One region of the Shewanella khirikhana genome, then DNA from elsewhere that is predicted to be linked to it. Evidence: predicted binding sites of a transcription regulator. Region 1 holds the regulator's gene; each other region holds the start of a gene.

Evidence for each region. Region 1 encodes FliA, which starts transcription of late flagellar genes. Its sites were predicted from a motif close to CTAAAGNTNNNNNNNNNNNNGCCGATA; they were not measured.
Region 2: the regulator FliA is predicted to act here: its motif matches at 8,011-8,037, upstream of STH12_RS09090 (flagellar protein MotY).
Region 3: the regulator FliA is predicted to act here: its motif matches at 3,775-3,801, upstream of pomA (flagellar motor protein PomA).

Annotation. Positions count from the first base shown of each region.
Region 1 is NZ_CP020373.1:2,316,689-2,326,899, reverse strand. Features, by position in the region: gene flhB (flagellar biosynthesis protein FlhB) at 1-185, shown strand, start outside; gene flhA (flagellar biosynthesis protein FlhA) at 274-2,373, shown strand; gene flhF (flagellar biosynthesis protein FlhF) at 2,386-3,780, shown strand; gene STH12_RS10170 (MinD/ParA family protein) at 3,785-4,666, shown strand; gene STH12_RS10165 (RNA polymerase sigma factor FliA) at 4,659-5,378, shown strand; gene cheY (chemotaxis response regulator CheY) at 5,422-5,805, shown strand; gene STH12_RS10155 (protein phosphatase CheZ) at 5,819-6,565, shown strand; gene STH12_RS10150 (chemotaxis protein CheA) at 6,581-8,869, shown strand; gene STH12_RS10145 (protein-glutamate methylesterase/protein-glutamine glutaminase) at 8,900-10,012, shown strand; gene STH12_RS21615 (membrane anchored protein in chemotaxis locus) at 10,005-10,211, shown strand, end outside.
Region 2 is NZ_CP020373.1:2,076,533-2,086,743, forward strand. Features, by position in the region: gene pal (peptidoglycan-associated lipoprotein Pal) at 1-366, opposite strand, end outside; gene tolB (Tol-Pal system beta propeller repeat protein TolB) at 403-1,728, opposite strand; gene tolA (cell envelope integrity protein TolA) at 1,738-2,718, opposite strand; gene tolR (protein TolR) at 2,723-3,160, opposite strand; gene tolQ (protein TolQ) at 3,160-3,849, opposite strand; gene ybgC (tol-pal system-associated acyl-CoA thioesterase) at 3,839-4,240, opposite strand; gene STH12_RS09085 (prolyl oligopeptidase family serine peptidase) at 4,397-6,448, opposite strand; gene STH12_RS09090 (flagellar protein MotY) at 7,095-7,904, opposite strand; gene rnt (ribonuclease T) at 8,119-8,814, shown strand; gene STH12_RS09100 (peroxiredoxin) at 8,917-9,522, opposite strand; gene STH12_RS09105 (Na+/H+ antiporter family protein) at 9,829-10,211, shown strand, end outside.
Region 3 is NZ_CP020373.1:2,528,181-2,538,391, reverse strand. Features, by position in the region: gene grpE (nucleotide exchange factor GrpE) at 1-558, shown strand, start outside; gene dxs (1-deoxy-D-xylulose-5-phosphate synthase) at 635-2,503, opposite strand; gene ispA ((2E,6E)-farnesyl diphosphate synthase) at 2,524-3,405, opposite strand; gene xseB (exodeoxyribonuclease VII small subunit) at 3,405-3,644, opposite strand; gene pomA (flagellar motor protein PomA) at 3,935-4,702, shown strand; gene STH12_RS10995 (flagellar motor protein MotB) at 4,706-5,656, shown strand; gene thiI (tRNA uracil 4-sulfurtransferase ThiI) at 5,832-7,286, shown strand; gene STH12_RS10985 (hypothetical protein) at 7,473-7,709, opposite strand; gene STH12_RS10980 (transcriptional regulator GcvA) at 7,898-8,809, shown strand; gene STH12_RS10975 (alpha/beta fold hydrolase) at 8,855-9,505, shown strand; gene STH12_RS10970 (DUF423 domain-containing protein) at 9,547-9,933, shown strand; gene rlmM (23S rRNA (cytidine(2498)-2'-O)-methyltransferase RlmM) at 10,089-10,211, shown strand, end outside.

The DNA.
Region 1 (10,211 bases):
CGCCATTGGCACGGGCGATTTACCACACCACCAAGCTTAACCAGCAGGTGCCCGATGGCCTTTTTACCGCGGTGGCGCAGATACTGGCGTATGTGTTCCAGCTCAGGCAATACCGCAAGGGGCGCGGCCGTAAACCCACTCCCATCCCACTTAACCAGCCTATTCCTGACGAGTTCAAATACTGAGCATTGAATCGTTTGGGCTCAGATCTTCCCTGATGTTGGCTTGGAACTTGCTACCCACAGACAAAGCGTCAATTTTGGGTAGCGTCGAATGGATGTAATGGGCCAGCTTGGGCAGATTAAGAAGATAAAACCGGCAAATTTGCAGGGACTGGGCACACCAGCCCTGGTGCTTGCTGCCCTGGCAATGATTGTATTGCCCATGCCGGCATTTTTGCTGGATATCCTGTTCTCGTTCAACATCGCCCTTGCGCTGGTGGTGCTGCTGGTGGCTATTTACACCAACAGGCCGCTGGATTTTGCCGCATTCCCCACAGTGCTGCTGGTTGCTACCTTGCTGCGACTGGCGCTGAACGTTGCTTCTACCCGGGTAGTATTGCTTGAAGGTCACAATGGCGCCGACGCTGCCGGTAAAGTGATTGAAGCGTTCGGCTCGGTCGTGATTGGCGGCAACTATGCCGTGGGTCTGGTGGTGTTCCTAATCCTCATCATCATCAACTTTGCCGTAGTGACCAAGGGTGCAGGCCGTATCTCCGAGGTGAGTGCCCGCTTTACCCTGGACGCCATGCCCGGTAAACAGATGGCCATCGATGCCGACCTTAACGCCGGTCTTATCAATCAGGAACAAGCCCGTACCCGCCGCGCCGAAGTGACCAAGGAAGCCGATTTCTACGGCGCCATGGACGGTGCGTCCAAGTTTGTGAAAGGTGACGCCATCGCCGGTATTTTGATCCTGGTGATCAACATCCTGGGCGGCTTCATTATTGGTATGGTGCAACACGGCCTGGATTTTTCCAGTGCGGTTGAAATCTATACCTTGCTGACCATAGGTGATGGTCTGGTGGCGCAAATCCCCGGCTTGCTGCTGTCGATTGCCGCGGCGCTGATGGTGACCCGTCAGAACGAAGAAGGTGATATGGGCGGCATGGTGATGAGTCAGATGTTTGACAATCCCAAGTCGCTGGCCATTGCCGCCGGGGTATTGTTTGTGATGGGTATTGTGCCCGGCATGCCCCATATGGCGTTTTTGTCGTTTGCTCTGGCCACCGGGGCCGGTGCCTTTTTCCTCAATAAGCGCATCGAGAAGCGTAAAGCCGAAGCCCTGGAAGCCGCGGCCAGTGGCACTGTCGATAAGCTGGATAATTCGCCCAAAGAGCTTGGCTGGGACGATGTGCGCCATGTGGATACCATCGGCCTAGAGGTGGGTTACCGTTTAATCCCATTGGTGGATAAAGGTCAGGGCGGTGAGCTGCTGTCCCGTATCAAGGGCGTACGCAAGAAGCTGTCGCAGGAATTGGGCTTTTTGGTGCCTGCGGTGCATATCCGTGACAATCTGGATCTGGCGCCCAGTACTTACCGGGTGTCGCTGATGGGCGTGGTTGTGGGTGAGGCGGAAATCCGCCACGACTGCGAGCTTGCCATTAACCCGGGGCAGGTGTTCGGCCAGCTCGATGGCGTCGTGACCCGCGACCCGGCCTTCGGTCTTGAAGCTGTGTGGATTGCCCCTGAGCTGAAAGAACACGCCCAGACCTTGGGCTACACCGTGGTGGATGCCTCAACCGTGGTGGCAACCCATATCAGCCAGGTGCTGACCAACAATGCGTCCAAGCTGCTCGGCTACGAAGAAGTACAGCAGCTGATGGATATTCTCGCCAAGCATTCGCCCAAGCTGGTGGATGGCTTCATTCCCGATGTGATGTCCCTTGGCAACGTGGTGAAGGTGATGCAAAACCTGCTCAACGAAGGGGTATCGGTGCGGGATCTGCGCACCATAGTCCAGACACTGCTGGAATATGGTCCCAAGTCCAACGATACCGAAGTATTGACTGCGGCGGTACGTATTGCGCTTAAACGTATGATTGTTCAAGAAATCGCCGGTCCAGAGGCGGAAATCCCTGTCATAACTTTGGCGCCAGAGTTGGAACAGATGTTGCATCAGTCTATGCAGGCTTCCGGGGGCGACGGTCCCAACATCGAACCCGGATTGGCCGAGCGGATGCAACAGTCACTGGCTGACGCCGCTCAGCGGCAGGAAATGGTGGGTCAACCCGCTATCCTGCTGACCTCGGGAATGCTGCGCTCGACGCTGTCGCGCTTTGTGAAATACACCATTCCCAACCTGAGGGTGATTTCCTACCAGGAAGTCCCCGATGAGAAGCAGATAAGAATTGTGTCAGCCGTGGGCCAGTAAGAGGGTAGTACAGTGAAAATCAAACGTTTTTTTGCAAAAGATATGCGCGCCGCTCTGGCCCAGGTCAAAGAAACCCTCGGCGCTGATGCCGTGATCATGTCCAACAAAAAAGTCACCGGTGGCATCGAGATTGTGGCCGCGGTGGATTACGACGAGCCCAAGCCTAACCTCGAGCCAAAGCCAGCCATGCCCAATCCGTTTGAGCAGGTTTCGGAAGATAAAGTCTCTTTGGGTGGCCGCCAGCCTGTGCGCGCCAGCCGTCAAAAAGTTAACGAAGCACCGGCCGATTCATTGCAGGCGCTGCTGGAGCGTCAACAAAGCCGCATGAATCAGCAAATGGGCCGCGTGGTGGAAGAAGATGATATGCCAGCCTGGGCCCGTGGCCTGGAAGCGCCCGCCGCGCCAAAGATGAAAGACGCACCCCGTCAGGCTACTTTTACCCCGGATGCGGACAAATCCCGCGCAGGTGGCCGCCAACAAATTGAGCTTGATGCCATGAAAGAAGAGCTGGCATCGCTGCGTAATTTGCTGACTCATCAGGTTTCTTCTTTGATGATGGAGCAAAAAAAGCGCACCGATCCTGTGGGTGCCATGCTGGAAACCCGGCTGCTGGAGGCGGAGTTTTCACCTGCAGTTGCATCCAAGCTGGCAGGGCTCGCTCAGCACTATACACCGGCAGAACTGGTGAAGGCATTGCCACAAAGTTTGGCAAATATGCTTGATAATCAAGGTGATGACATTGTTCGTCGCGGCGGTGTGGTGGCCTTTGTTGGTCCAACCGGCGTGGGTAAAACCACCTCGATTGCCAAAATTGCCGCCCGTTTTGCAGCGCATCACGGTGCCGATCAGGTGGCTTTAATCACCACAGATCATTATCGCATCGGAGCCTTTGAGCAATTGGCAACTTATGGCAAAATCATGGGATGTCCTGTGAAGCAAGCTCATGATCTCAATGAGTTGCAACAAATTCTTTATCAGCTGCGCAATCGCAAGCTAGTATTGATAGATACCGCCGGTATGGGCCAGCGAGATATGCGCCTGGTTGAACAACTGGACAATTTGACGGCGAACAGCGCCTTGCCGATTCGCAGTTATCTGGTATTGTCAGCTACATCGCAGCGCCGGGTGCTTCAGGACGCCGTTAAGCACTTTAAGCGCATCCCTCTGTCGGGGGCTGTGCTGACCAAACTGGATGAATCCGTGTCTCTGGCAGGAGCACTGAGTATCCTTATTCAGAGTGGCCTGCCGCTGAGTTATGTAACCGACGGACAACGTGTGCCCGAGGATATGCAGGTGGCAGATACTCTGTCGCTGGCTAAGCAGGCGCTCGATGCCCTGAATGAACCTGAGTATCAGGGTATCGATAATAATTTATGGTCGGATAACACGACCTGTGCGTTTGAGTGAAGCTATGACCCGTGATCAAGCAAGCGGTTTACGTATGATGAATCAGCCATATAACGAAAAAGTAAAAGTCATTGCCGTCACTGGCGGCAAGGGTGGGGTAGGCAAAACCAGCGTTTCCATCAATACGGCTGTGGCTCTGGCAGAAAAGGGCAAGCGTGTGTTGGTGCTGGATGCTGACTTGGGTCTGGCCAACGTCGACGTCATGCTGGGGCTTCGCGCCGAGAAAAATCTTTCCCACGTGTTATCGGGCGATGCGGAGCTCGATGACATCATTCTCCGTGGTCCCAAGGGGATTGGTATAGTGCCAGCCACTTCCGGTACCCAGGCCATGGTGGAATTAACCTCTGCACAGCACGCCGGACTTATCCGCGCTTTCAGTGAAATGCGCACCCAGTTCGATGTACTGATTGTGGATACCGCAGCCGGTATCTCTGATATGGTACTGAGCTTCTCCCGCGCCGCCCAGGATGTACTGGTGGTGGTGTGTGATGAGCCTACGTCCATCACGGATGCTTATGCCCTCATTAAGATCCTCAGCCGCGAACACGGTGTGTTCCGGTTCAAAATTGTTGCAAATATGGTGCGCAGTCTCCGGGAAGGTATGGAGTTATTTGCTAAACTCAGCAAAGTAACTGACCGCTTTCTGGATGTGGCACTGGAATTGGTTGCAACAATTCCCTTCGATGAAAACTTGCGAAAATCAGTACGTAAGCAAAAATTGATCGTAGAAGCCTATCCGAAGTCTCCAGCCGCGATTGCATATCACGGTTTGGCCAACAAGGTGCTGAGCTGGCCTATACCCCAGCAGCCCGGTGGTCACCTGGAGTTCTTTGTAGAGCGTCTGGTGCACCGTCCCGAGTATCAAGAGGACAGAGCGAGTGAATAAAGCCGCGGCGTATACCTCCATGGAGGATAAAACCTCCATCGTTGAACAGTACGCACCGCTGGTAAAAAGAATCGCGCACCATATGTTGGCCAGATTGCCGGCATCCGTACAGTTGGACGACTTGCTCCAGGCAGGCATGATTGGCCTGCTGGAGGCCTCGACCAAGTTTGATGGTGGCAAAGGCGCCAAATTTGAAACCTTCGCCGGGATCCGCATTCGCGGCGCCATGTTGGATGAAATCCGCAAGGGCGACTGGGTGCCACGGTCAGTACACCGTAACCAGCGAAGAGTAGCCCAGGTCATTGATGAGTTAGAGCAGGAGCTGGGGCGGGATGCCCGCGACAGTGAAATTGCCGAAAGACTTGATATGTCGCTGGATGAATACCATCATATTCTCAATGATGTTTCTGTAGGGAAAATCATAGGGATAGAAGATTTGGGCGTATCTCAGGATGTGCTGGTTCCCGATGGGGAGCAAACAGACGACATCTATGACGACCTGGCGGGTAGCCAGTTTCAACAGGCCTTGGCAGATGCCATTCGCCAGTTGCCGGAGAGAGACGCATTGGTGTTATCGCTTTATTACGATGAAGCACTGAACTTAAAAGAAATAGGTGCCATTCTTGACGTCAGCGAGTCGCGGGTATGCCAGATCCACAGTCAGGCGATGCTCAGACTCAAGGGCAAGCTCAAGCATTGGACACACGTATAATTCATTATCGAGCAGTTAGAGTGTCAGCTCACCGGAGGAAACCTTGGACAAGAATATGAAGATTCTTATCGTTGACGACTTTTCAACGATGAGACGTATCATCAAGAACTTGTTGCGAGACTTGGGATTCAATAACACCCAGGAAGCAGATGATGGCTCAACCGCCTTGCCAATGCTTCAGAAGGGCGATTTCGACTTTGTGGTTACCGATTGGAACATGCCCGGCATGCAGGGTATTGATTTGCTCAAGGCCATCCGCGCCGATGAGAGTCTGAAGCATATCCCTGTGCTGATGGTGACCGCCGAAGCCAAGCGTGAACAGATCATTGCTGCCGCTCAGGCTGGGGTAAATGGCTATGTAGTGAAGCCCTTTACCGCTGCGACACTGAAAGAGAAGCTGGATAAGATCTTCGAACGACTTGGTTGAGCAAGGATGAGCTATGCAGGCACAAACATCAGGGCTCATTAGTCTCGAACAGGCACAGGAACTCGTGACGCTGCTCAGCAGCGGCGAGCAGGAAAAAGCCGATTTGCTGATCCGCGAATTGGCGGCCCCCATTCAAAAGGAACTCTTTGACGAAGTCGGCAAACTGACTCGTCAGCTTCACAGCGCCCTGGTGGATTTTCAGCTCGACAGCCGTCTGGCGGAATTGGCCAGCGTCGATATTCCTGATGCCAAAGAGCGCCTCAATTATGTTATCGACATGACTGAGCAAGCCGCCAACAAGACCATGGATGCCGTGGAAGAGTGTCTGCCATTGGCCGATGCCTTAATCAACCATATTAAAACTGTCACACCAACTTGGGACAAACTGATGCGGCGTGACATTGAACTGACTGAATTCAAGAGCTTGTGCCACGACGTTCAGCAATTGATGACCCGTAGTGAACAAGACTCAGAGCGGCTGCGTGAGCTGCTCAATCAAATTTTGATGGCGCAGGACTTCCAGGATCTGACCGGACAAATGATCCGGCGGGTAATCGACTTGGTTCGGGAAGTTGAAAACAGCCTGGTCTCCATGTTGACCGTCTTTGGCGAGCAACCGGTAACAGAAATGACCCCGCGTACCAGCCCAAGCGTCAACACCATTGAAGCCGAAGGGCCGATTATGAACGCCGAGCTTCGTCAGGACGTGGTAACGGGTCAGGACGAAGTCGACGATCTGCTCTCCAGCCTGGGTTTCTGATAAGGAGTCAATTTAATGGCATTCGATGTTGATGAAGAGATTCTGCAGGACTTTCTGATTGAGGCCGGTGAGATTCTGGAGCTGTTGCAAGAGCAGTTGGTTGCCCTTGAAAACAACCCGGAAGACACAGATCTGCTCAACGCCATTTTCCGTGGCTTCCACACCGTAAAAGGTGGCGCGGGCTTCCTTAGCCTGGCGCCCATGGTGGACGTGTGCCACGAGTCGGAAAATACCTTCGATTTATTAAGAACGGGTAAGCGCCATGTCAGCGCCGAACTGATGGATATCATCCTTCAGGCGGTCGATGCCATTAATACCATGTTCGCCCAGACCCAAGCCGGCCAGGAGCAGGAACCTGCATCGCCAGAGCTGCTGGACAAGCTTAAGTTGCTGGCTTCGGGTGAGCCTTTGCCATCAGAAGGCGGCGCCAGCGAGCCAGAAATTGTTGAAGCGCCTGCTGAGCCTGAGCCGGAAATCCCGGGTGTTGACCTGTTTGATGCTCCCGCAGCAGGCGGCGATGATGTGCTTTTTGACGAAGCGCCTATCGCCGGCGTCGACCTGTTCGATGAGCCAGCCGCCAGCGACGGTGGCATTGATGAAATAAACGAAGCCGAATTTGAAGCCTTGCTCGATGCCTTGCATGGCAGCGGTAAAGGCCCAAGCGTAGCAGACACTGCGCCCAAAGCGGCAAGCTCAGCACCAGCGGCTCCTGCCGCGGAGCCGGGCGGCGACGAAATTACCGACGATGAATTTGAAGCCCTGCTTGATGAGCTTCACGGCGCCGGAAAGTTCAAAGCCACCGAAGACAAAGCACCTGCCAAGGTCGAGCCGAGTCCAGCTGACAACGTCGACACTGACGAAATCACCGATGACGAGTTCGAAAAGCTGCTTGATGAGCTGCACGGTAAAGGTGCCGGTCCCGGTGCTGAAACGGCTGCTGCTGCGCCAGCAGCGCCGAAAGCCGCTGAAAAACCTGCTGCACCTAAAGCGCCGGCAGCGGCTGCCAAACCTGCCGCAGCGCCCAAAGCTGCGCCAGCGGCTGCGCCCAAGCCTGTAGCTGCAGCGGAAAAACCTGCCGCACCAGCACCGGCCAAAGCGCCTGCACCTGCGGGTAACAGCGTGCCTCAGGGCGAAACCACGGTTCGGGTAGATACGGCGCGGCTCGATCAGATCATGAACATGGTCGGTGAGTTGGTACTGGTACGTAACCGCCTGGTGAGCCTTGGTGTCACCCGTGAAGATGAGGAAATGTCCAAGGCGCTTGCCAACCTGGATTTGGTCACAGCCGACTTGCAGGGCGCGGTAATGAAAACCCGCATGCAGCCCATCAAGAAGGTGTTTGGCCGTTTCCCCCGGGTTGTACGTGACCTGGCCCGCAGCCTCAACAAAGAAATTGACCTTATTCTGGTGGGTGAAGAAACCGACCTGGATAAAAACCTGGTGGAAGCCCTGGCCGACCCCTTGGTTCACCTGGTCCGTAATTCGGTTGACCACGGCATTGAAATGCCCGCAGACCGTGCTGCCAATGGCAAACCCAGAACCGGTACCATCACCTTGTCTGCCAGTCAGGAAGGTGACCATATTCTTCTGAAAATTGAAGATGATGGCGCCGGTATGGATCCTGAAAAGCTTAAGTCCATCGCCATCAGCCGTGGCGTGCTGGATGAAGACGCCGCCGCGCGTATGTCAGACCATGAAGCATATAATCTGATTTTTGCGCCTGGCTTCTCCACCAAGACCGAAATTTCCGACATTTCCGGCCGTGGTGTTGGCATGGACGTGGTGAAAACCCGTATCACGCAGCTCAACGGTACTGTGCACATTGACTCGGTAAAGGGCAAAGGCACCATCCTCGAGATTAAAGTGCCGCTAACACTGGCGATTATGCCCACCCTGATGGTGGAAGTGGCCAAGCAGGTATTTGCCTTGCCACTGTCCAGTGTGAACGAGATTTTCCACTTGGATTTGACCAAAACCAATATCGTTGATGGTCAACTCACTGTGATTGTGCGTGAGAAGGCAGTGCCACTGTTTTATCTTGAAAACTGGCTGAGCCGCGTCAAACGTAACTTTAAGCATGGGGATAAAAAGCACGGGCATGTGGTTATTGTTCAGCTTGGCACCATGCAAATCGGCTTTGTGGTAGATGCCCTGATTGGTCAGGAAGAGGTGGTTATTAAGCCTCTGGGCGCGCTGCTGCACGGTACTCCCGGCATGGCTGGCGCTACCATCACATCTGATGGTGGTATTGCACTGATTTTGGACGTGCCAGGCCTGCTTAAACACTATGCCAAAAGGAAATAAACGCGGCGAACGCATTTGGCAGGAACATAAATGACAATAAAAGTATTGGTCGTTGATGACTCAAGCTTTTTCCGTCGCAGGGTCAGCGAGATCATGAATCAGGACCCTGAGCTGGAAGTAGTCGCAACGGCAGCCAACGGCATGGAAGCCATCAGAATGGCACAGGAGCACAAGCCCCAGGTCATTACCATGGACATCGAAATGCCGGTAATGGACGGGATCACGGCCGTGAGAGAAATCATGGCCAAGGTGCCCACGCCAATTCTGATGTTTTCTTCGCTGACCCATGATGGGGCAAAAGCTACCCTGGACGCTCTGGATGCCGGGGCGCTCGACTTTTTGCCGAAACGTTTTGAAGACATAGCGACCAATAAGGATGAAGCCACCAAGCTGCTGCAGCAGCGGGTGAAGGCCTTGGGTAAGCGACGCGTCTTCAGACCGGTCACCTCAAGGCCTGCGGCGCCAGAACCTGTCGCGAGACCGACCATTGGCTCACGGCCTCCGGCTCAGTTGCAGCCGCGTGCTGCGGCGCCTGCTCCGAGTGCGCCCATTCGCGCCAGCGGCAAGAGTTACCGACTGCTGGCCATAGGCACCTCCACAGGTGGTCCGGTCGCACTGCAAAAGGTATTGACCCAGTTTCCGGCCAATTATCCGCTCCCGATATTGCTTATTCAGCATATGCCCGCAGCTTTTACTCCGGCGTTCGCACAGCGTCTTAACGGTTTGTGCCGGATCTCGGTAAAAGAAGCGGCCAATGGCGATGTACTGCAGCCCGGCTGTGCCTATCTTGCGCCTGGCGGCATGCAGATGATGATTGAAAAGTCCGGGGCTACCGGACGACTGAAAATCGTCGCTGGCAGCGCTGATATGAACTACAAGCCCTGTGTTGACATTACCTTCGCATCTGCATCAAAAAGCTACGGCGGTGATGTGCTTGCTGTGGTGCTGACCGGCATGGGCGCCGACGGCCGTGAAGGGGCCCGAATGCTCAAGAATGTCGGCGCGACTATCTGGGCGCAGGATGAGGCCAGTTGTGTTGTGTATGGCATGCCTCAGGCTGTGACAGCGGCCGGGATTTCGACACAATCGATTTCCCTGGACAACATGGCGGACGCTATCTTAAAAGAGTCCGGCCGTGGCTGATAAAAGGGCTGCAATGCCCCTGTGGGGGCTGTTGTCGATTTTTTTGTTGGTGGTTATCTGTGCAGTGATGACCATTCTGTATCTGGACCTCAGGCACAAGTTTGCCAATTTGGAAGCCAAGAACAGAGAGCTTGCGGCAAGCCAGGTGCTGCTGATGGTACCGGATGACCAGGCTGAAGCGTTGGCAGCCTGGCTTGAG
Region 2 (10,211 bases), 240 kb from region 1:
AGGGGTACCGCGCTCGTCTGAGTGACCTTCAATCAGAATGCTCACAGAAGGGTTTTCCAGCAGATAGTTACCGTGGGCCAGCAGGATGTCGGCGGCCAGCGGTGATACTTCACTGCGGTCAAAGTCGAAGTAGATGATGTTTTCGCGGCGCAGTTCTTCCTGCTTCATACGCATCTGCTCTTCGGGGCTCATCACACCCGCCACGCTGCCGGTTTCCACGCCGCCTACACCGGCGCCGCTGCCATTGCCGCCAATGCTGCTGGATGAGCCGCTGGCGTCGGTGGCTGAATCGGTAGAACTACAGGCAGACAGAGCCATAATCGGCGCCACTACCAACAGAGTTTTGAGCAGTTTATTCAATTCCATTTTAAAATCCTTAAATCAATCAATATGATAATTCGGTTACAGGAAGGGCGACCAGGCTGGTGATTTCACTTCACCCTGGCCAACCGGCAATCTTGCCTTGAAACGTCCGTCCGTAGACACGGCAGCGAGCACCTGCCGGCCCTGATGCGTGGTGCCATAAATCACCATGGTGCCATTGGGCGCCACGCTGGGGGATTCGTCCAGACGGGTCGAGGTCAACACTTGCATGAAACGGGTTTCCAGATCCATGCGGGCAATGTTAAAGCGGCCGTTGGTACGATTCACAAAAATCATGTTGCGACCATCAGGAGTGATTGAGCCACCAAGGTTCCACTCGCCATCGAAGGTCAAACGGGTGAGCTTGCCAGAATCCAGCCCCACCTTATACAACTGCGGACGACCACCACGCTCGGAGGTGATCAGCAGCGACTTGCCATCGGGGAACCAGCTTGGCTCGGTATCAATGGCATAGTGATTGGTAATGCGGCGAATGGCCTTGGTGGCAATGTCGATGGTGTAGATTTCACTCTGACCATCTTTGGACAAGGTCACAGCCAGGGTCTTGCCATCGGGCGAGAAGCTTGGCGCACCATTGATGCCGGGGAAGCTCGAAACCTTGATACGCTCCTGGCTGAAGATATCCTGCACGAAAATCTCCGCCTTGCGGTTTTCAAAGCTCACATAAGCCAGACGGCGGCCATCGGGAGACCAGGATGGCGACATCAAAGGCTCGGGTGAGCGCAGCAACATCTGCTCATTGTAACCATCATAATCGGCCACCATCAGGCGATATGGCGATTTTTCACCATGGTTAACAACCACATAAGCGATACGGGTTAAGAAGGCGCCGCGAATGCCGGTGAGCTTCTCATAAACGATATCGCTGATGCGGTGGCCGTACTGACGAAACTGCGCTGCGGTGATCACCGTCTGGCGGCTGTCGAGCAGCAAGTCCTGCTTGTTCACCGGGCCCTGACCACCGAGCTGGGCTTTAAGCAAATCGACCAGATCGAAAGTCACCAGATACTGATCCGGGCCATAAGGCTTGATGGCGCCCATGACCGCCGCTTCGGCGTTAACACCAGTCCACTTCTGCGGCGCAAATTCAGCCAGGGTGGCAATGCCGTTTTGTGGCAGACCCAAATTGTCGAGCACCTTAAAGGTGCCGCTGCGGGTTAAGTCAGACTGCACTACGTCCGAGATTTGCGATGGCACAGGACCTGTCCCCTGCCAAACAAAGGGAACCACCACGATAGGCCGGGCTGCATCCACCCCTTCGGTGATAACGATATCCAGTGCGGCCTTCACGGGCAAAGACAAGGCTGCCAGTACCAGCAGCGCCCACTTTCCGATGATCTTCATGAAACTCCTTTAGATTTCCGGTTGCACGGTCAAATTGATTTCTTTCATCAGCTGATACACCTCAGGCTCTGGCGACACCGGCAGGCGTCCGGCCTTGGTAATGGCAGCCTTGGCGGCGCGGCAGACCACGCCATCCCCTTCTCTCGCTTCGGCTGTGGTGACAAAACCGTCGCTGGCGAGACGAATAAACATTTTGCAGCTCTTGCCGCGCATCGACTCATCCACCACCAGGTGGCGCTGAATAGTCGCCTTGATCATGGCGGTGTATCTGTCACGCTCAGACACCAGCTGACGGCTTCGGGCGGCGTTAATGGTGGCCTGCTCGGCAGCCATCATGTCAGCCAGCTCCTGCTCCCGACGTTTGGCGTCTTCGGCGGCCTTACGCTTGGCCTCTTCTTCAGCTTTGCGTTTGGCTTCGGCTTCTTTACGCTTGCGCTCTTCTTCCGCTTTGCGCTTGCGCTCCTCTTCGGCCTTCTTGGCCGCGGCTTCTTCAGCCTTACGTTTCTCTTCGGCTTTCTTGGCGGCCTCTTCGGCGGCCTTGCGCTCAGATTCTTTGCGGGCCCGTTCCTCTTCCGCTTTTTTGGCGTCAGCTTTGGCCTGCTCTTCTTTGCGCTTGGCGTCTTCAATCGCCTTTTGGGTTTCGATTTCTTTTTGCTTGCGCTCAGTTTCGAGTTGTTTCAGCCTGGCCTGCTCTTGCTCGCGGGCCTTTTTGGCTTCGTCGGCTTTACGCTCAAGCTCTGCCTGGCGGGCCTGCTCGCGGCGCTCTGCGTCACGTTTTTCCTGCTTTATCTTTTCCGCCGCAGCGGCCACCTTTTGCTGATCCACCAGCACCGCCTGTACAGGGGCGGCAGCGGCAGGTTCAGGGGTTTCAAGTTTGGTGGTGAAAAAATCCAGCGCTCCCAGTGCCAACACCAGAATAAGGCCTATGTGCACTGCCAGTGAAATAGCCACTGGCAGGGTTAAGCTGGAATGAGACTTCTTAGCGGCCACCCTGTTACTTCTCCTGTGGCGAGTCCGTCATTAACCCCACCGAAGGCACGCCGGCCTGCTGCAGGGCAACCATCAATTGGATCACGTCTTCGTAGGGAATGGTGCGATCGGCTTTTACCACCACGGGACGCTCGGGCTCCAGAGATATCACGGCGGCAACCTGAGTTGCAACGTCTTCCAGTGTCAGCACGTCTTTGTCGCTGCTGCCACTGCCAATATCCAGGTAGTAGTCACCGTTGGCATCGATGGAGGCCACCACCGGTGGCTTGCTGTCGGTTGACAAAGCCTCGGCTTCGCCTGTCGGCAGGTCAACCTTCACCCCTTGAGTCACAATGGGCGCCGTCGCCATAAAGATGATCAGCAGTACCAGCATCACGTCGATATAAGGCACGACGTTGATTTCCGCCACGGGCCGGCGCCGCTTGCGCTGGTATCCGTGCATTAGGCTGTCTCCTTCTCGGCATAGGCCTGACGGTGCAGAATGCTGGAGAACTCTTCCATAAAGTTCACGTAGGCGCCTTCCAGTTTTTCCACATCGGTGGAGAAACGGTTATAGAAAATCACCGCCGGGATAGCGGCTGCCAGACCCATGGCCGTGGCAATCAGGGCTTCGGCAATGGCCGGCGCAACGATACCCAGAGTCGGGTTTTGCACCGCGCCCAGTGCGATAAAGGCGTTCATAATACCCCACACAGTACCAAAAAGGCCGATGTATGGGCTGGTTGAACCTATGGTTGCCAGGAGTGGCAGGTGGTTTTCAAGCTTTTCTAGCTCACGGGACAGGGTTACCCGCATGGCGCGGTAAGTACCGTCCATCACGGCGCCTGGCACCCGGGCAGACAGACGCGACAGCCGCGAATACTCTTTAAAGCCGGTGACAAACATGGCTTCGAGGCCGGTATTGGCTTCACCGCGGGCAGACAGCTCCTGATACAGGCGATTAAGATCAACCCCAGACCAGAACTTGTCTTCAAATTTGAGTGAGCGGGCCTTGGCAGCTTTCAGCAGATTGCGGCGCTGTAAAATCACCGCCCAGGAAAGCACCGAAAGGCCCACCAGGATCAGCATTACCAGCTTGACCAGTAAGCTCGCCTGTAAAAAGAGTCCCAGAAAAGAAATATCAGCGTGCACCTTGTGTTAACTCCTGCGCAATATGGGGTGGAATGGCATGGGGCCGCATCTTTGACAATGCCACGCAGGCAACCACTATGTGTCCCTCGCAGTAACAGGTGCCGGCCTCATCCAGAAGTCGTTGTTCGAAAACCATGGAGGCTTTCTTCATTTCTATGACAGCGGAATGCACAAAAAGATTCTGCTCAAAGCGTGCGGCCTTACGAAATTCAATCTCGGCCCGTTTCACCACAAAGGCGATATCCTCGGCAAGCAGCGCCGTTTGGCTGATCCCGAGTGCCCTGAGCCATTCGCTGCGGGCTCGCTCGAAAAAATTCAAATAGTTGGAGTGGTACACCACCCCACCGGCATCGGTATCTTCGTAATAAACGGAAATCGGCCACACAAACATGGGAAATGCGCACAAATCCTTTGATAAAAGTGAGGCCTACTATACCTATCCATGTCCGGATTGTGAATGGCTGCCACTGCGGCAACTGTAAAGAAAAATAAATGATAAAAGGGGCCGAAGCCCCTTGTATCAACGCGTTTTTTGTGCGTTTTGCGCTCAGAGCTTCTCTGGCAAAGTCAGACCGAAGTTCTGCCACAGGAAGGCATAAATATCGGCAAACTCGGCAATCTGCATTGAGGTTGGTTTACCGGCGCCGTGGCCGGCCTTGGACTCGATGCGCATAATCACCGGCGCCTCACCCTGCTGTTTGGCCTGCAGCATGGCGCCAAACTTGAAGCTGTGCAGCGGCACCACGCGATCGTCATGATCGGCGGTCATCACCATAGTGGCAGGATAAGCCTGCTGCTTCACATTGTGATAAGGCGAGTAAGCCAGCAGATAGGGGAAGTCCGCGGCATTGTCAGCACTGCCGTATTCCGCAGTCCAGGCCCAGCCGATGGTAAACTTTTGGAAGCGCAGCATATCCAGTACACCCACGGCAGGCAGGATGGCGGCGAACAGATCGGGACGCTGGGTAACGGCAGCGCCCATCAACAGACCTCCGTTGCTGCGACCGTAAGCGCCAAGTTTGCCGCTGTTGGTGTAGTTTTCGCTGATAAGGTATTCGGCGGCGGCAAAGTAGTCGTCAAACACATTCTGCTTTTTACCGAACATACCGGCCTTGTGCCACTCTTCACCATATTCGCTGCCACCACGAAGCGCAGGTACGGCGTAGATGCCGCCCATATCCAGCCAGGCAATGGTAGCCGGGCTGAAGCGTGGGGTCATGGAGATGGAGAATCCGCCGTAGGCATACAGGAGTGTCGGGTTGTTGCCGTCTTTTTTCAGCCCCTTCTTGTAGCTCACCAGCATAGGAATGCGGGTGCCGTCTTTACTGGAGTAAAACACCTGCTCAGACACATAATCATCTGGGTTGAACGAGACCTTGGGCGCGCTGAACAGCTCGTTGGTGCCCTTGTTCAAGTCATACTTGTAAATGGTTTGCGGCTGCACGTAGCTGTTGAACACGTAATAGAAGTAAGGCTTGCTGGCCTTGCCATAGGGACCGGCAATTTTTCCCTTGCCTGGCAGCGGCACATCTTCACGCTTAACGCCATCCAGATTGTAGATGGACAGCTGACCCAATACGTCATGCAGGTAGCTCACCACCAGATGTTCACTGATGATGCTGACGGCAGCAATAGGATCCTGACTTTCCGGCACTATGGTACGCCATTTGTCTTTGCCGGGCTTGCGGGTATCTACGGCAATGATACGGCCTTTAGGGGCATCAAGGTCGGTCTTGAAGTAGAACACTGGGCCTTCGTTGCCAAGGAACTGATACTCGGCTTCAAGCTCGCTCATCAGTTCAACCACTTTCAGGCTGCGATCTTTAAGCGGCTTGTAAAAGAAGCGGTTGCGGCTGTCGGTGCCTACAGAGATGCTGATGAGCAAAAAGTTGCCATCGTCAGACACTGAAGCTGAGAAGCCCCAATCCGGGTTATCCGGGCGCTCGAACACCAGGGTATCCTTGGCCTGATCGTCGCCCAGACGGTGGAAATACACCTTCTGGTTGTAGTTCACATCCGAGAGGATATCGCCGCCGGCTGGCGCATCGTAACGGGAGTAATACACGCCGCTGTTGTCGTGGTTCCACTCGGCGCGGGAGAATTTGATCCACTTGAGGCTATCGCCCAGCTTACGGCCGCTGGCCACATCGATAAAGGCCCACTCCTGCCAGTCGGAACCTGACTTGGATACACCGTAGGCAAGCGTTTTGCCATCGCCGCTAACAGACACGCCGGACAAGGCCACGGTGCCATCGGCAGAGAGTTTATTAGGGTCCAGCAGCACACGCTCGGCGCCGCCCTTTTCACTCACATAAAGTACGTTTTGCGATTGCAGTCCGTCGTTACGAAAGATGAAGAAATTTTCACCATGCTCGAACGGTGCACCCACTTTTTCGAAGTTCCACAGCTCAGTAATGCGGTCAACCACCACCTGCTTGTTGGGGATCTGTGCCAAATAGTCATCGCCGAACGCCTGCTGGCGTTTTACCCAGTCTTCGGTGGCCGGGCTGTTTTCTTCAAGCCAGCGATAAGGGTCAGCCACTTTGACACCGTGGATTTCTTCAACCACGGCACTGGCTTGTGATGCTGGATAGGCCATGGCGCGGCTATCGGACGCGACGGCCGTGTCTTTTGAATGGCAGCCGCCGAGCCCCAGGGCAAGGCCCAGGGTCAGCAGGCTGAGGGTGCTGATTCTGCTTGTCATTTTTATACATCCTTTGGATTGCGTTGCATTGCCGCTGCCAACTATACCCCCAAATACACCACAGGCAACGGCAAAGCTTTGATGGGGCGAAACTTTGTACAATGGTACTTGTTAATGCTCTCGTAACATGTTCAAGCGATGCAATACGCTTTTTTATGCTCACTGCCTGCTTAAATAACCGTTTTTATGCGTATTATGGCAGTTTGGTGACGGAGATCACTAAAAGTATGATTAGTTTTTCTAATCTCAAATTCCAATTTTTCTCGTTTGTTGTTCTCATCCGACCTGACTAAAATGGCCTCGTTTTCCGGAAGTGTCTGCCTGGCAGATTGTGAAAACAAAGAACATTTTATCGCTGTGTCTGACACATCGATATCATCCCTGGTTCTTATGCTTGACTTCCTTCCTTCAATTTGTTGATTGCAATGCTTATTCTTTTGCGGCCCGCTTGGTTTCAAGCGGGCTTTTTTTTATGCCTCGCATTGCTGCATCCGCGCAACAAAAAAGGCCGCACTGTGCGACCTTTCTCGTTCAATAGGTCTTAAATTGCCTTGGTGATCTGTACCACGACCCGGCGGTTACGGGCGCGCTCATCCGCCCCCTGGTTTGATGCCACATGGCGGGTCTCGCCATGGCCTTCGGTTTGAATGCGGTTGGCCGGGATCCCCTTGCTGACAAAAAACTCCTTCACCGAGGCGGCGCGCTTATCCGACACCTTCTGGTTGATGCTGCGCCCGCCGTAACTGTCGGTGTAGGCGTTGATCACAATCAGCTCAACTTCCGGATCCTGACTCAAATATTCCTGCACCCGGGCAAGCTGGGCCTTGGAGAAACGGGTCAGCTCGGTGCCACCGGCTTCGTAATTAAGCACTGTAAAGGCGATATCATCAAAACTGTAGGGTAAAAGCCCCGACAGACACTGACGAAACTCGCTGTATTTACGGCGGAAATTGGCAGCAGACAAGCCCACGGCAACCTTGTTGTCGCTGTTGTACCAATCGGCGTAGTAAAAGGTAGGCTCACGGCCGCGCTCCAGTTCGGTCAGCATCGACCAGGCGGCTTTTTTCGGCACTTCACCGTTGAAGTCTTTCATGTAGCTAAGGCGGGTGATGTTTTTTTGCTGCTCACCGGGACGCCATGCCGGCGCCTTGCTGACCAGCGTTGCCTGGGTGGCCGCATCCGGCTTGGTCCACATATCCAGCGTAAACAGCAAATTCTGCTCTTTTCCGGCAGCACTGGAGAACACCGCCTTGCCATAAGCCGGGATATCGTGCTCAAGCGAGCAGCGAATGCGGGAGTTTTCCGCCAGTCGCCAATGCGAGTCGTCTATGGATGCCACATAATGACGCATGTCCGCCGCCGCCCCTAAAGGCAACAGTAACACGGGTACCACAAGGCATTTACGCCACCAATTACACCACATAAGAAATCTCACCTGAGTGTGCCTACCTTGAGGGTATCGACCAAAACAAGGGTTTCTTTAGCCTGGATTTTGTACAATCAAACATGACAGCCCGTTTTGCTTTTAGCATAATAGCGCCCTTTGAAATTGCCAGAGAGTTCTGATGTCCGACGCCTTCAACCCCAACAAGCTCAAATACAGGTTCCGTGGCTACTATCCTGTGGTTATCGATGTTGAGACCGCGGGCTTTAATGCCCAAACCGATGCCTTGCTGGAAATTGCCGTCACCCTGCTGAAAATGGATGATGACGGTGTATTGGGTCTGGACAAGACACTGCATTTCCATATCGAGCCATTTGAAGGGGCCAATCTGGAACCGGCCGCCCTGGCTTTTAATGGCATTGACCCCAATAACCCGCTGCGCGGCGCTGTCAGTGAAAAAGAGGCCTTTTTGGAGATCTTCAAGGCCGTACGCAAAGGCATGAAGGCCAGCGATTGCCACCGCGCCGTGGTGGTGGCCCACAATGCCGCCTTCGACCATGGTTTTGTCACCAAGGCGATTGAACGCAGCGGCGTGAAGCGTACGCCCTTCCACCCCTTTGCCACCTTCGATACCGCCTGTCTGTCAGGCTTGGCCCTTGGTCACACAGTGCTCGCCCAGGCCTGTAAAATCGCCGGCATTCCTTTTGATAATAAAGAAGCACACAGCGCCCTCTATGATACCGAGCGCACCGCTGAGCTCTTTTGTCATATTGTTAACCGCTGGAAAGCCCTCGGCGGCTGGCCGTTGGCCGCAACCCTGGACGAAGAAGAGAGTGCACAAGCAGAGGCCGATGGAGAAGCCGGGGCCGATGAATAACCATCGCCGTCTCTGGACTTAGTAGATCAATCGCTACCGGCAAGATGCAAAAAAGCCGCCCTTGGGCGGCTTTTCTATTTATAGGCGCTCAGGCCGACACCATTACAGGTCGTCAGCGTTTTCGCTCAGGTAAGCAGCAACGCCGTCTGGGTTGGCGCTCATGCCTTTCTTACCTTTTTCCCAACCGGCTGGGCACACTTCACCGTGCTCTTCGTGGAACTGCAGCGCGTCAATCATACGCAGCATTTCATCAACGTTACGACCCAGTGGCAGATCGTTCACTACCTGGTGACGAACCATACCTTCTTTGTCGATCAGGAAAGAACCACGGAAAGCCACACCGGCTTCTGGGTGCTCAACGTCGTACGCCTGGCAGATTTCGTGCTTAACGTCAGCAACCAGAGTGTACTTAACAGGGCCGATACCACCCTTTTCTACTGGGGTGTTACGCCATGCATTGTGGCTGAACTGAGAGTCGATAGACACACCGATTACTTCAACACCACGCTTGGTGAACTCTTCCATGCGGTGATCGAAGGCGATCAGCTCAGAAGGACAAACGAAGGTAAAGTCGAGTGGGTAGAAGAAAACCACGGCTGGCTTGCCCTTGATGGCAGCAGTCAGGTTGAAGTTGTCAACGATTTCGCCTGAACCCAGAACGGCAGCAGCAGTAAAATCGGGGGCCTTGCGACCTACTAATACGCTCATTGGTAACCTCCATCTATGGATTGAGCTATGGATAAAACGAACTTTCCTGTTGGATATTCAGCATTATAAGAGGTGCCCGTACGCTTACAACCCAAATCGGATTAATATCACACAATTGCCATACAGAAGGGGCCGGAAGCGTATTTTATCGCCGTAATGCCCTTATGCAGATCACGGTCTTTGCATCTGTGGAACCGCGCAGGATCACAATTGCCAAATTTCAGCGTCATTTCAGGCAAGCTGCTGGACAAGCGTGGGAAAGACTGTCAAAAATAGCCCTTTTGACTCGATGAAGACTTTTTCATGATGAACTCCGTAGTTATTGCGGTTTGCCTGATGCTGGGCCTGAGCCTTGCGCGGGTAAACGTGGTTATTGCGCTGACCATCAGCGCCCTGGCAGCGGGGCTGTGGGGCGGGATGGATATCTCCGCCACCATAAATGCCTTTAATACCGGCCTTGGCGGCGGCGCCCAGATCGCCCTGAGTTACGCGCTGCTTGGCGCCTTTGCGGTTGCCCTGTCCCATTCCGGACTCACCACAGTTATCTCCCAGTCGGTAATTAAAAAGCTTGGCCGGGAAAACGATACCCAAGCCCTCGGCGCCGTGCGTATTTTGCTGCTCATTGCACTCCTGGCCATGGCGATGGCCTCCCAGAACATATTGCCAATCCACATTGCCTTTATTCCCAT
Region 3 (10,211 bases), 210 kb from region 1:
GTACAGGACACCGAAGTCGTCACTGATGAGGCGGCGCTGGTAGACGAGCTGACCCAGGCTAACTTCCGTATCGAGGAGTTGGAACAGGCCCTGGCCGCTGCCGAAGCCAAGGTAGAAGAGCAGAAGGACTCAGTGGTCCGTGCTGCTGCCGAGGTGGACAACATCCGCCGCCGCGCCGCTATGGACGTGGAAAAGGCCAATAAGTTCGCCCTCGAGAAATTTGCCAACGAGCTGTTGCCGGTACTGGACAACATGGAGCGCGCCCTGGCGGGTACCAACGCCGAAGATGAGGCCACCAAGGCCGTATTCGAAGGCGTTGAGCTGACCATGAAGACCCTGATGAATGCCGTCGACAAGTTTGGCGTAAAAGTGGTGGATCCTATGGGTCAGCCATTCAATCCTGAGCAGCATCAGGCAATTGGCATGCAGCCAAACCCTGAGGTGCCTGCCAACCACGTGATGGTAGTGCTGCAAAAAGGCTACGAGCTGAATGGTCGCCTGCTGCGTCCTGCCATGGTGATGGTATCGCAGGGCGGTGGTGTAGACACCCAGGCCTGATTCAGCGTGTGAAAACCGCTTTCAATAACAAAAAGGACTGCCGAGACAGTCCTTTTTTTATTTGCGATTCAGGCTATTAAGCTTCGATAAAGGCGCGGATTTGCCGCTCGATGCCAATAGCGTCGAGGCCGAGCTCGGTGAGGATCTCCTCCGGGCCACCATGCTTGATAAACTCATCGGAAATACCGATTTGCAGCAGTGGCTTAAGGCGATTCTTGCTGGCGAGGAACTCAAGGACTCCAGAGCCAGCGCCGCCCATGATGGCGTTTTCTTCCACCGTGATAAGCACATCGTGGTTTTCGGCAAGCTCAAGGATAAGGGCTTCATCCAGTGGCTTTACAAAGCGCATATCGGCCACGGTGGCGTTCAGGGCATCGGCAGCGGTCAAACAGGCGGCCAAAGTGGTGCCAAAGTTGAGGATGGCAATCTTCTCGCCCTGACGACGCTTCACACCTTTGCCGATGGCCATGGCGGTCATCTCTTCAATCTGCTCGGCACCTGTGGCACTGCCGCGGGGATAGCGCACTGCGCTTGGGCCCTTATCGTAGCTGTAACCTGTGTAGAGCATCTGGCGACACTCGTTTTCATCGCTTGGCGCCATGATCACCATGTTGGGGATGCAGCGCATATAGCTTAAATCGAAGGCGCCCTGATGGGTGGCACCATCGGCACCCACAATACCGCCGCGGTCGATGGCAAACAGCACCGGCAGGCGTTGCAGCGCCACATCGTGAATAAGCTGATCGTAACCGCGCTGCAGGAAGCTTGAGTAAATCGCCACCACCGCCTTAAAGCCTTCGCAGGCGAAACCGGCGCCCAGGGTGACCGCGTGTTGCTCGGCAATGGCGGCATCGAAATACTGTTTCGGGAAGCGCTGGGAGAACTCCACCATGCCGGAGCCTTCGCGCATGGCCGGGGTTATGGCCAGCACCTTGTCATCTTTTTCGGCAATGTCACACAGCCACTTGCCGAATACCTGCGAAAAGGTCGGCAGCCCCGGCTTGGTGGCCGGTTTGCGGAACTGAGTGGGATCGAACTTGGGCACGGCATGCCAGCCGATGGGATCTTTCTCGGCGGGCTCGTAGCCTTTACCCTTTTTGGTCATGATATGCAGGAACTGCGGGCCTTTGAGATCGCGCATATTGCGCAGGGTCTCGACCAGAGATTCCACATCATGGCCATCGATGGGGCCTATGTAGTTAAAGCCCAGCTCTTCAAACAGGGTGCCGGGTACCACCATGCCTTTGAGGTGCTCTTCGGTGCGTCTGGCCATCTCTTTGATGACCGGCATGCCCTTGAGTACCTTCTTGCCGCCTTCGCGGATGGTGGTGTACAGGCGGCCGGACATGAGTCTGGCCAGGTGATTGTTAAGGGCGCCGACGTTTTCCGAGATAGACATCTCGTTGTCATTAAGCACCACTAACATGTCTTTGTGCAGGTCGCCTGCGTGGTTAAGCGCTTCAAACGCCATACCGCCGGTAATGGCGCCATCACCGATAACGGCCACCACTTTACGGCCCTGGGCTTCTTTCTCGGCGGTTACCGCCATACCCAGGGCTGCTGAAATCGAGGTGCTGGAGTGCCCCACGCTGAAGGTGTCGTATTCGCTCTCTTCCCGCCAGGGGAAGGGGTGCAGGCCGTCTTTTTGACGGATAGTGTGCATACGGTCCCGTCGCCCGGTAAGAATTTTATGGGGATAGGCCTGGTGGCCCACGTCCCAAATAAGGCGATCGAAGGGGGTGTTGTACACGTAATGCAGCGCCACGGTCAGTTCAACCGTGCCCAGGCCCGAGGCGAAATGGCCGCTGGAAATCCCCACCGAGGTCAGCAGAAACTGCCTTAGCTCGTCCGACAGCTGTTTCAGCGCCGATTGGGGAAGTTGGCGCAGCTCATCGGGGGTGCTCGCCAGCGCAAGCAATGGATAGTTCGAAATGTCCAAACTCATAGCGAGATTCTTTATCTTTTTTATACACGTCGCTCGACGATGTAACGGGCAAAGTCTGCAAGTAGCTGGCTATTGTATGGCATTTTAGCCAGGGCTGATAGTGCGTCTGCCACCAGGGCATCGGCGGTCTGCCGGGCGCCGTCAAGGCCCAGCAGCTTGGGATAGGTACTCTTGTTGGCATCCAAATCCGACCCCTGTGGCTTGCCCAGCTCCTCGGTGGTGGAAGTGATATCCAAAATGTCGTCCTGAACCTGAAACGCAAGGCCAATCGCCTCGGCATAACTGAGCAGCGCACTGCGGTCGCGCTCGTTGGCCTCGGCCGCAATCAGCGCCAGTTCAACGGCGGCGCGGATAAGGGCGCCGGTTTTCAGGTTGTGAAGCTCGGTCAGGCTGTTTAAATCAATACTCTTGCCTTCGCTTGCCAGATCAATTGCCTGACCGCCACACATACCAAGATAGCCCGACGCTCGTGCGAGCGCGGCAATCATGGCCACCTGCAACTCGGGCTTGAGGCCTGAGCCGGGCTCGGCAATGATTTCAAACGCCAGGGTTTGCAGCGCATCACCGGCCAAAATGGCGGTGGCTTCATCAAAGGCAATGTGCACGGTTGGCTTTCCACGGCGCAGGTTATCATCGTCCATGGCCGGCAAATCATCGTGAATAAGCGAGTAAGCGTGAATACACTCGATGGCAGCCGCAAGCCGGTCCAGCTTGGCTTTATCGACGCCGAGCAGCTCACCTGTGGCATACACTAAAAAGGGCCGGATGCGCTTGCCGCCAATCAGGGCGCCGTGGCGCATGGCGGCTTTAAGTGCTGGCGCTGTGGCCGGCAGAGCATCGAGATGACTGGCCAGAATGGCATCGACACGGGACTGACACGCAGATAACGCAGCTTTGAGCATTATTCGCCCTCGGGCTGAAAATCGCTCAGGGGCGCATTGGCCTCATCGCTGAGCAAAATGGCCACCTTCTGCTGAGCCTGTTCAAGCTTGGCCTGACTGGCACGTACCAAGCCTATGCCACGCTCAAATTGCTTAAGGGCATCGTCCAGAGAGACTTCCCCCTGCTCCAGCTCTGCGACTATGCGCTCCAGCTCCGCCAAAGAGGCTTCAAAGCTCAGGTTTTCAGGTTTTTTGACCACGGTATTTGTTCCTGCTGTGTCGGCGTGCACAAGGTATCTCAGGAGGCTTACAGGGTCAAATTATGCGGGGGAATATTTGCTGTGCAGCACGCTTTGTTGCTGAATTTTTGTTAGAAAAAATAAATTGGCGCTAAACTTGCCGAAGGTCTGTCCGATAACTGAGAATAGTGATTGGTGTGTGAAGTCCCTGCCTTTTGGTAATAAGAGGGCATCCGACCGGCTTATTTCTGGCTGAATGACGGTTTTCCTTGGCCGCCATTCCCTCATGACTGCGTATTTAAGGAGCATCCGTGGATTTAGCAACCCTCATTGGACTGTTGGGCTCGTTCGCCTTCGTGGTCATGGCGATGGTGATGGGTGGCGGCCTCGCCATCTTTATCGACGTTCCCTCAGTGCTGATTGTGTTTGGTGGCACCTTGTTTGTGGTAATGATGAAATTCAACCTCAAGCAGTTTTTCGGTGCCGCCAAGATTGCAGTCAAAGCCTTTATGTTCAAAATCGACAAGCCCGAGGAACTGATTGAACAGTCAGTATCCATGGCGGATGCAGCCCGTAAAGGGGGCTTTCTGGCGCTGGAAGAAGCGCAGATCTCCAACAGCTTTATGCAAAAAGCAGTCGACATGCTGGTGGATGGTCACGACGGCGAAGTGGTGCGGGAAGCGCTGGAAAAAGACATTGCCCTCACCGAAGAGCGCCACAAAACCGGTATCGGTATCTTTAAGGCCTTCGGTGACGTAGCCCCGGCGATGGGGATGATTGGTACCCTGATTGGTCTGGTGGCCATGCTGTCAAACATGGATGACCCCAAGTCCATCGGCCCCTCCATGGCGGTGGCACTGCTTACGACCCTGTATGGCGCCGTTATCGCCAACATGCTGGCCATTCCCATTGCCGATAAACTGTCGCTGCGTATGGGCGAAGAAATGCTTAACCGCAACCTGATTATGGATGCGGTGCTGGCGATTCAGGATGGCCAGAACCCGCGGGTTATCGAGGGCTTCCTGAAGAACTATCTGGCGGAAAAATCCCGCAAGATAGACACCACAGACGGGGAATAGGCCATGGCAGCCAAGGCCAAGTGTGACTGCCCACCCCCAGGCGCGCCCATGTGGCTTGCCACCTTTGCGGATCTGATGTCGCTGCTGATGTGCTTCTTCGTGCTGTTGCTGGCGTTTTCCGAAATGGACGTCATGAAGTTCAAGCAGATAGCGGGCTCGATGAAGTACGCCTTCGGGGTGCAAAACAAGGTGGAAGTAAAAGATATCCCCAAGGGTACTTCGGTGATTGCGCTGGAGTTTCGCCCCGGCAAGCCCGAACCCACTCCCATCGAAATCATCAACCAGCAAACCAACGAGATGACCGAGCCTATCCTGGATTACCAGGAAGGTGAGAGCGACAGCGCCGGTGGTGTTCAGCAGCAGCAAGGCTCCCAGCGGGGAGGGCAGGCTTCGTCCACAGCCCAGGAAACCCAGCAGGAAAGCCAGAAGAGTGATGCGGCTTCTTCGCAGGATCAAATTAATCAGCAGGTCAAAAAGATGGCCGAGCAGCTGAATGAGCAAATTGTCGATGGCGCAATTGAAATCGAATCGCTGGGGCAGCAAATCATTATCCGCATTCGCGAAAAGGGCGCCTTTGGCTCCGGCTCAGGCTTCCTGCAACCCAGGTTCAGACCTGTTATTCGCGCCGTGGGCGAGCTGTTAAAGGATGTGCCCGGCATCATCACAGTATCGGGATTTACCGACGATATGCAGATCAGCAACGAGCTTTATTCGTCCAACTGGGAGCTGTCGTCCAAGCGGGCCGTGTCGGTGGCCCACGAGCTGGTGAAGGTAAAAGGTTTTGATGCCAGCCGCATGAAAGTGGTGGGCATGGGCTCCAACAATCCATTGGTGCCCAATGACTCGGCCGAAAACCGTGCCCGCAATCGGCGGGTGGAAATTGCCATTGAACAGGGCAAAGCCAAAGAGTCCGAAGAAATTCAGGTGAGCCCTCCCCCCGCCACTGGGCCCTGATCTGCGACTGTTTAAGATGTAACAAATAAGCTGTATCAAGCCCGGCCCAGGCCGGGTTTATTTTTGACCCTGCCCCCGGCAGCCTCTTTTTGATATAATCCCGCGATTGTTTGTTTGAACCCTGGTGTTCGCCGCCAAAACCGGCCGCGAGCGCTAACCTTTTGCTGGAAATCCCATGAAGTTTATCGTCAAGCTGTATCCCGAAATCATGATAAAGAGCAAACCGGTAAGAATGCGTTTTACCAAGATGCTCGAGTCCAATATCCGCAACGTGCTCAAAAAAATCGATGAGGACGCCCGGGTACAGCGCCAGTGGGACAAGATTCTGGTGAAGGTGCCCAAAGACAAGCCGGAGCTGACCGAAGTGTTTGCCGAGCGTCTGGCCTGCATTCCCGGCATTCACCATGTGCTGGAAGTGGCTGAATTTGATTACGAAACCGTTGACGATATCTATCAGCATGCCTTGTCTGTCTACAAGGATGCGTTGAAGGACAAGACCTTCTGCGTGCGGGTAAAGCGTTCAGGCCAGCAAAGCTTTACTTCCATTGAAGTGGAGCGTTATGTGGGCGGTGGCCTGAATCAGTTTACCGAGGCCAAGGGCGTTAAGCTGAAAGACCCAGACATGACCATTCAGCTCGAAATCGACCGTGAAAAGCTGTACATGGTGTGTCGCCGCATCGAAGGTCTGGGCGGTTTCCCGATTGCAGCTCAGGAAGATGTGCTGTCGCTTATCTCCGGCGGCTTCGACTCCGGCGTGGCCAGCTTCCAGTTTATCAAGCGCGGTTCACGCACCCATTACTGCTTCTTTAATCTTGGCGGCGCCCAGCACGAAATTGGGGTAAAGCAGGTGGCTTACCATCTGTGGAAGACCTACGGCGAGTCTCACAAGGTGAAATTCGTGACCGTACCTTTTGAAGAGGTGGTGACCGAGATTCTTGAGCGCATCGAAAACGGCCAGATGGGCGTGGTGCTCAAGCGGATGATGATGCGCGCCGCTACCCGCGTGGCTAACCGTATGGGCGTGCAGGCGCTGGTTACCGGCGAGAGCCTGGGCCAGGTGTCGAGCCAGACTCTGACCAACCTGAATGTGATTGACCGCTGCACCGATCTGCTGATCCTGCGCCCGCTTGTTACCATGGATAAGCCGGACATTATCAAACAAGCGCGTCGCATAGGTACCGAAGACTTTGCAGCCTCCATTCCTGAATACTGTGGGGTGATTTCCCAGCGTCCTACCGTGAAGGCGGTGCTGTCCAAGGTGGAAGCCGAAGAGCAAAAATTCTCTGAAGATCTGCTCGACCGGATTCTGGCCAAGGCCGAAGTGATTGATATCCGCGATATCGCCATTTCCACCGCAGAAGCCGTTGCCGAGACAGAAACCGTGTCGGCCGCCGAGGGCAATGAGGTCATCATCGATATCCGCGCGCCGGAAGAAGAAGAGGCCAAGCCGCTGGAAGTGGACGGTGTTGAAGTGAAGGTGATCCCCTTCTTCAGACTCGCCACCGCCTTTGCTGACCTCGACAGCAGCAAGACATATCTCTTGTACTGCGAACGCGGTGTGATGAGCAAACTGCAGGCCCTTTATCTGCAGGAGCAGGGCCACAGCAATGTGAAGGTGTATCGCCCTTAAGCTTTGCCTTATACATTAGCGGCCTTTGGGCCGCTTTTTTGTTGCCTGAGAATAGCTTAGCCAAGTTTGGCGCAGCAAAAAGCCGCACTCGAGGGTGCGGCTTTTTTGTGTCTTGCCGTTTTGCGCCTGTTTTATCGGCGCCTGGCTATTTAGGCATTGGCCTTTTGTATGGCGGTATCGCCAGCTTTATTCCGCCTTGGGTGCAGCCTTCTCTTCTTTGGCCTCGTCTTTGCTGGCCAGCAGCATAACCTGGCCTTGCTTGTTGTCTTTCAGCTCCTGATGAATGTTGGCCATGTTCAGGCTCAGCTCGGCGCTGATGGCATCGTGCAGGGCCTGGGTGTCGAACTGGATCTCAGTTTCGCTGGCAGTGGCAGACAGTGAAGCAAAGAGTGCAAAAGCAAATACGGTTTTCAGATTGAACATGGGGCGCCTCCGGGCAGCATTAATTGCGACATCTTGGTCGCTCGCCAGGCGTGCTTATTCCGACTTAAAGCCGCCCGACCATCTCGTTTGTTGGCGCAAAATTTACTCAAAAGCCCTTCCATTAACAAACGATAAAATGTAACAATGCGGATTAGAAAAACTAATTAAAAAATGAGAGTGGGATCACCATGTCAAGACGACTTCCTCCCCTCAATGCGGTGAAGGCATTTGAGGCGGCAGCACGGCATCTTAGTTTTACCCGGGCCGCAGAAGAGCTGTTTGTAACTCAGGCGGCGGTCAGCCATCAAATCAAGGCGCTGGAAGACTTTCTGGGATTAAAATTATTTCGCCGAAAAAACCGCTCTCTGCTGTTGACCGAAGAAGGTCAGAGCTATTTTCTCGACATTAAAGACATCTTTATCCAGCTGGCCGATGCCACCGACCGTCTGCTTGCCCGCAGCGCCATCGGTTCGCTTACCGTGAGCATGTCGCCAAGCTTTGCGATTCAGTGGCTGGTGCCAAGGCTTGCCAAGTTCAGTGAAAAGAACCCAGAAATCGATGTGCGTATCAAGGCGGTGGACAGCGAAGAAGGCTCGCTTACCGACGATGTTGACGTGGCGATTTATTATGGTCAGGGCAACTGGGCGGGGCTCCGGGCCGACAAGCTGCGCAATGAAGTGCTGATTCCCGTGTGTTCCCCCATGCTGCTGAGCGGCCCCAAACCGCTTGAAAAGCCGTCAGATCTTAAGCATCACACCCTGCTGCACGATATGAGTCGCCATGACTGGCAGGCCTGGTTCCGTCAGTGCGGCGTAACCGATGTGAACGTGAATCAGGGGCCGATTTTCAGCCACTCGTCTTTGGTGCTGCAGGCAGCGGCCCATGGTCAGGGCGTGGCACTTGGCTACAGCGTGCTGGCCCGTCCTGATATCAAGGCTGGCCGCCTGGTGGTGCCGTTTCAGGAAGTGCTGGTGAGTAAAGATGCCTACTATCTGGTGTGCCAGCAAAATCACGCTGAGCTTGGCAAGATTGTGGCGTTTCGCGAGTGGATGCTGGACATGTTTGCCGAAGAGTCCCGCAGCGAGCTGCTGCCCGGCTGACGACGTGGACTCTTCGTTTAACACAATGAATAAGAAAGGTTGTAGATGACGTTAACAATGCTTCCTGAGTGGCTGAAAGTCGATGGCCCGCAGGATAAGCCGCAGACGCTGGTACTGTTTGCCCATGGCGCCGGGGCGGATATGGATTCTGATTTTATGGTGGCCATGGCGAAGCTGCTGTCGGATAAAGGCGTAACTGTGGTGCGCTTTAATTTCCCCTATATGCAGCAGCGGCTTGTGGACGGCAAGCGCAGGCCTCCCAATCGGGCCCCAGCGCTGCTTGAATGTTTTAACGAGGCCATTTCGCTGGTGAATGACGTCTATGCCCCGGGCAAACTCTATTTGATGGGTAAGTCCATGGGCGGTCGTATGGCCGCGATTGTGGCTGGCGATGAGACCATTGGCGACAAGCTCGCTGGGGTGGTCTGTCTGGGGTATCCCTTTTTGCCGCCCAAGGGCAAAGAGGTCAGGCTTGAGCCGTTGCAGCAGTGCACGGCGCCGCTGCTGATTATTCAGGGCGAGCGCGACAGCTTTGGAAACCGGGCGCAGCTGGCCCAGTGGGATATCCCTGAGCGGGTGGCCGTGCAGTGGATCCCGGACGGGGATCACAGCCTGAAGCCACGCAAGTCGTCAGGGCACACCGAAGCGGCTAATCTGGCGGCGGCCGCCGAGGCCTGTTTCGGGTTTATGAAATAGGGCCTTTGCGATTAACTCATTAGCGATAAAGAGGATTCAAGGTGAATAGAGGTCTGTTTTTGTTTGCATCTGTCAGTGGCTTTTTCGCCGTGGCGCTGGGGGCCTTCGGCGCCCATGGCCTTAAAAACCTGGTGTCCAGCGAGATGGTTGACGTGTTTAATCTGGCGGTGGAATACCAGTTCTACCATACCTTTGCCATTATCGCGGTCGCCTTTGCCTGGCACTTTATCAAGTCGCGACTGCTGGGCTGGGCGGCAGGCTTTTTTATTGCCGGCATGGCACTGTTTTCGGGCTCACTCTACGCGCTGGTGCTGACAGGCTCCAAGTGGTGGGGGCCTATCACCCCGCTGGGTGGCACCTGCTTTTTGGTGGGCTGGCTGCTGCTTGGCACCGCTGTGTGGCGTAACCGTGTTATCGACGGCGAATAAGCCGCCCTGGCGTAAAGATGCTTCTGGCGTAATGCCATTCACCACCAAGCCTTCGGGCTTGTGATATACTCCCCGCAATTTCCATTCAGGTGGCCAGGCTGTGAGCTTGAGCCGCCTCGTATCAATGTAACAAACAACGGCAACCAAGAACTGCAATGAAAAACCTGTTTTTATACTGTCGCGCCGGTTATGAAAAAGACTGCGCCGCTGAAATCCAGCAGCGTGCCGCCGAGCTCGGTGTGGGCGGCTTCGTCAAAGCCAATCGTGATGAAGCCTTT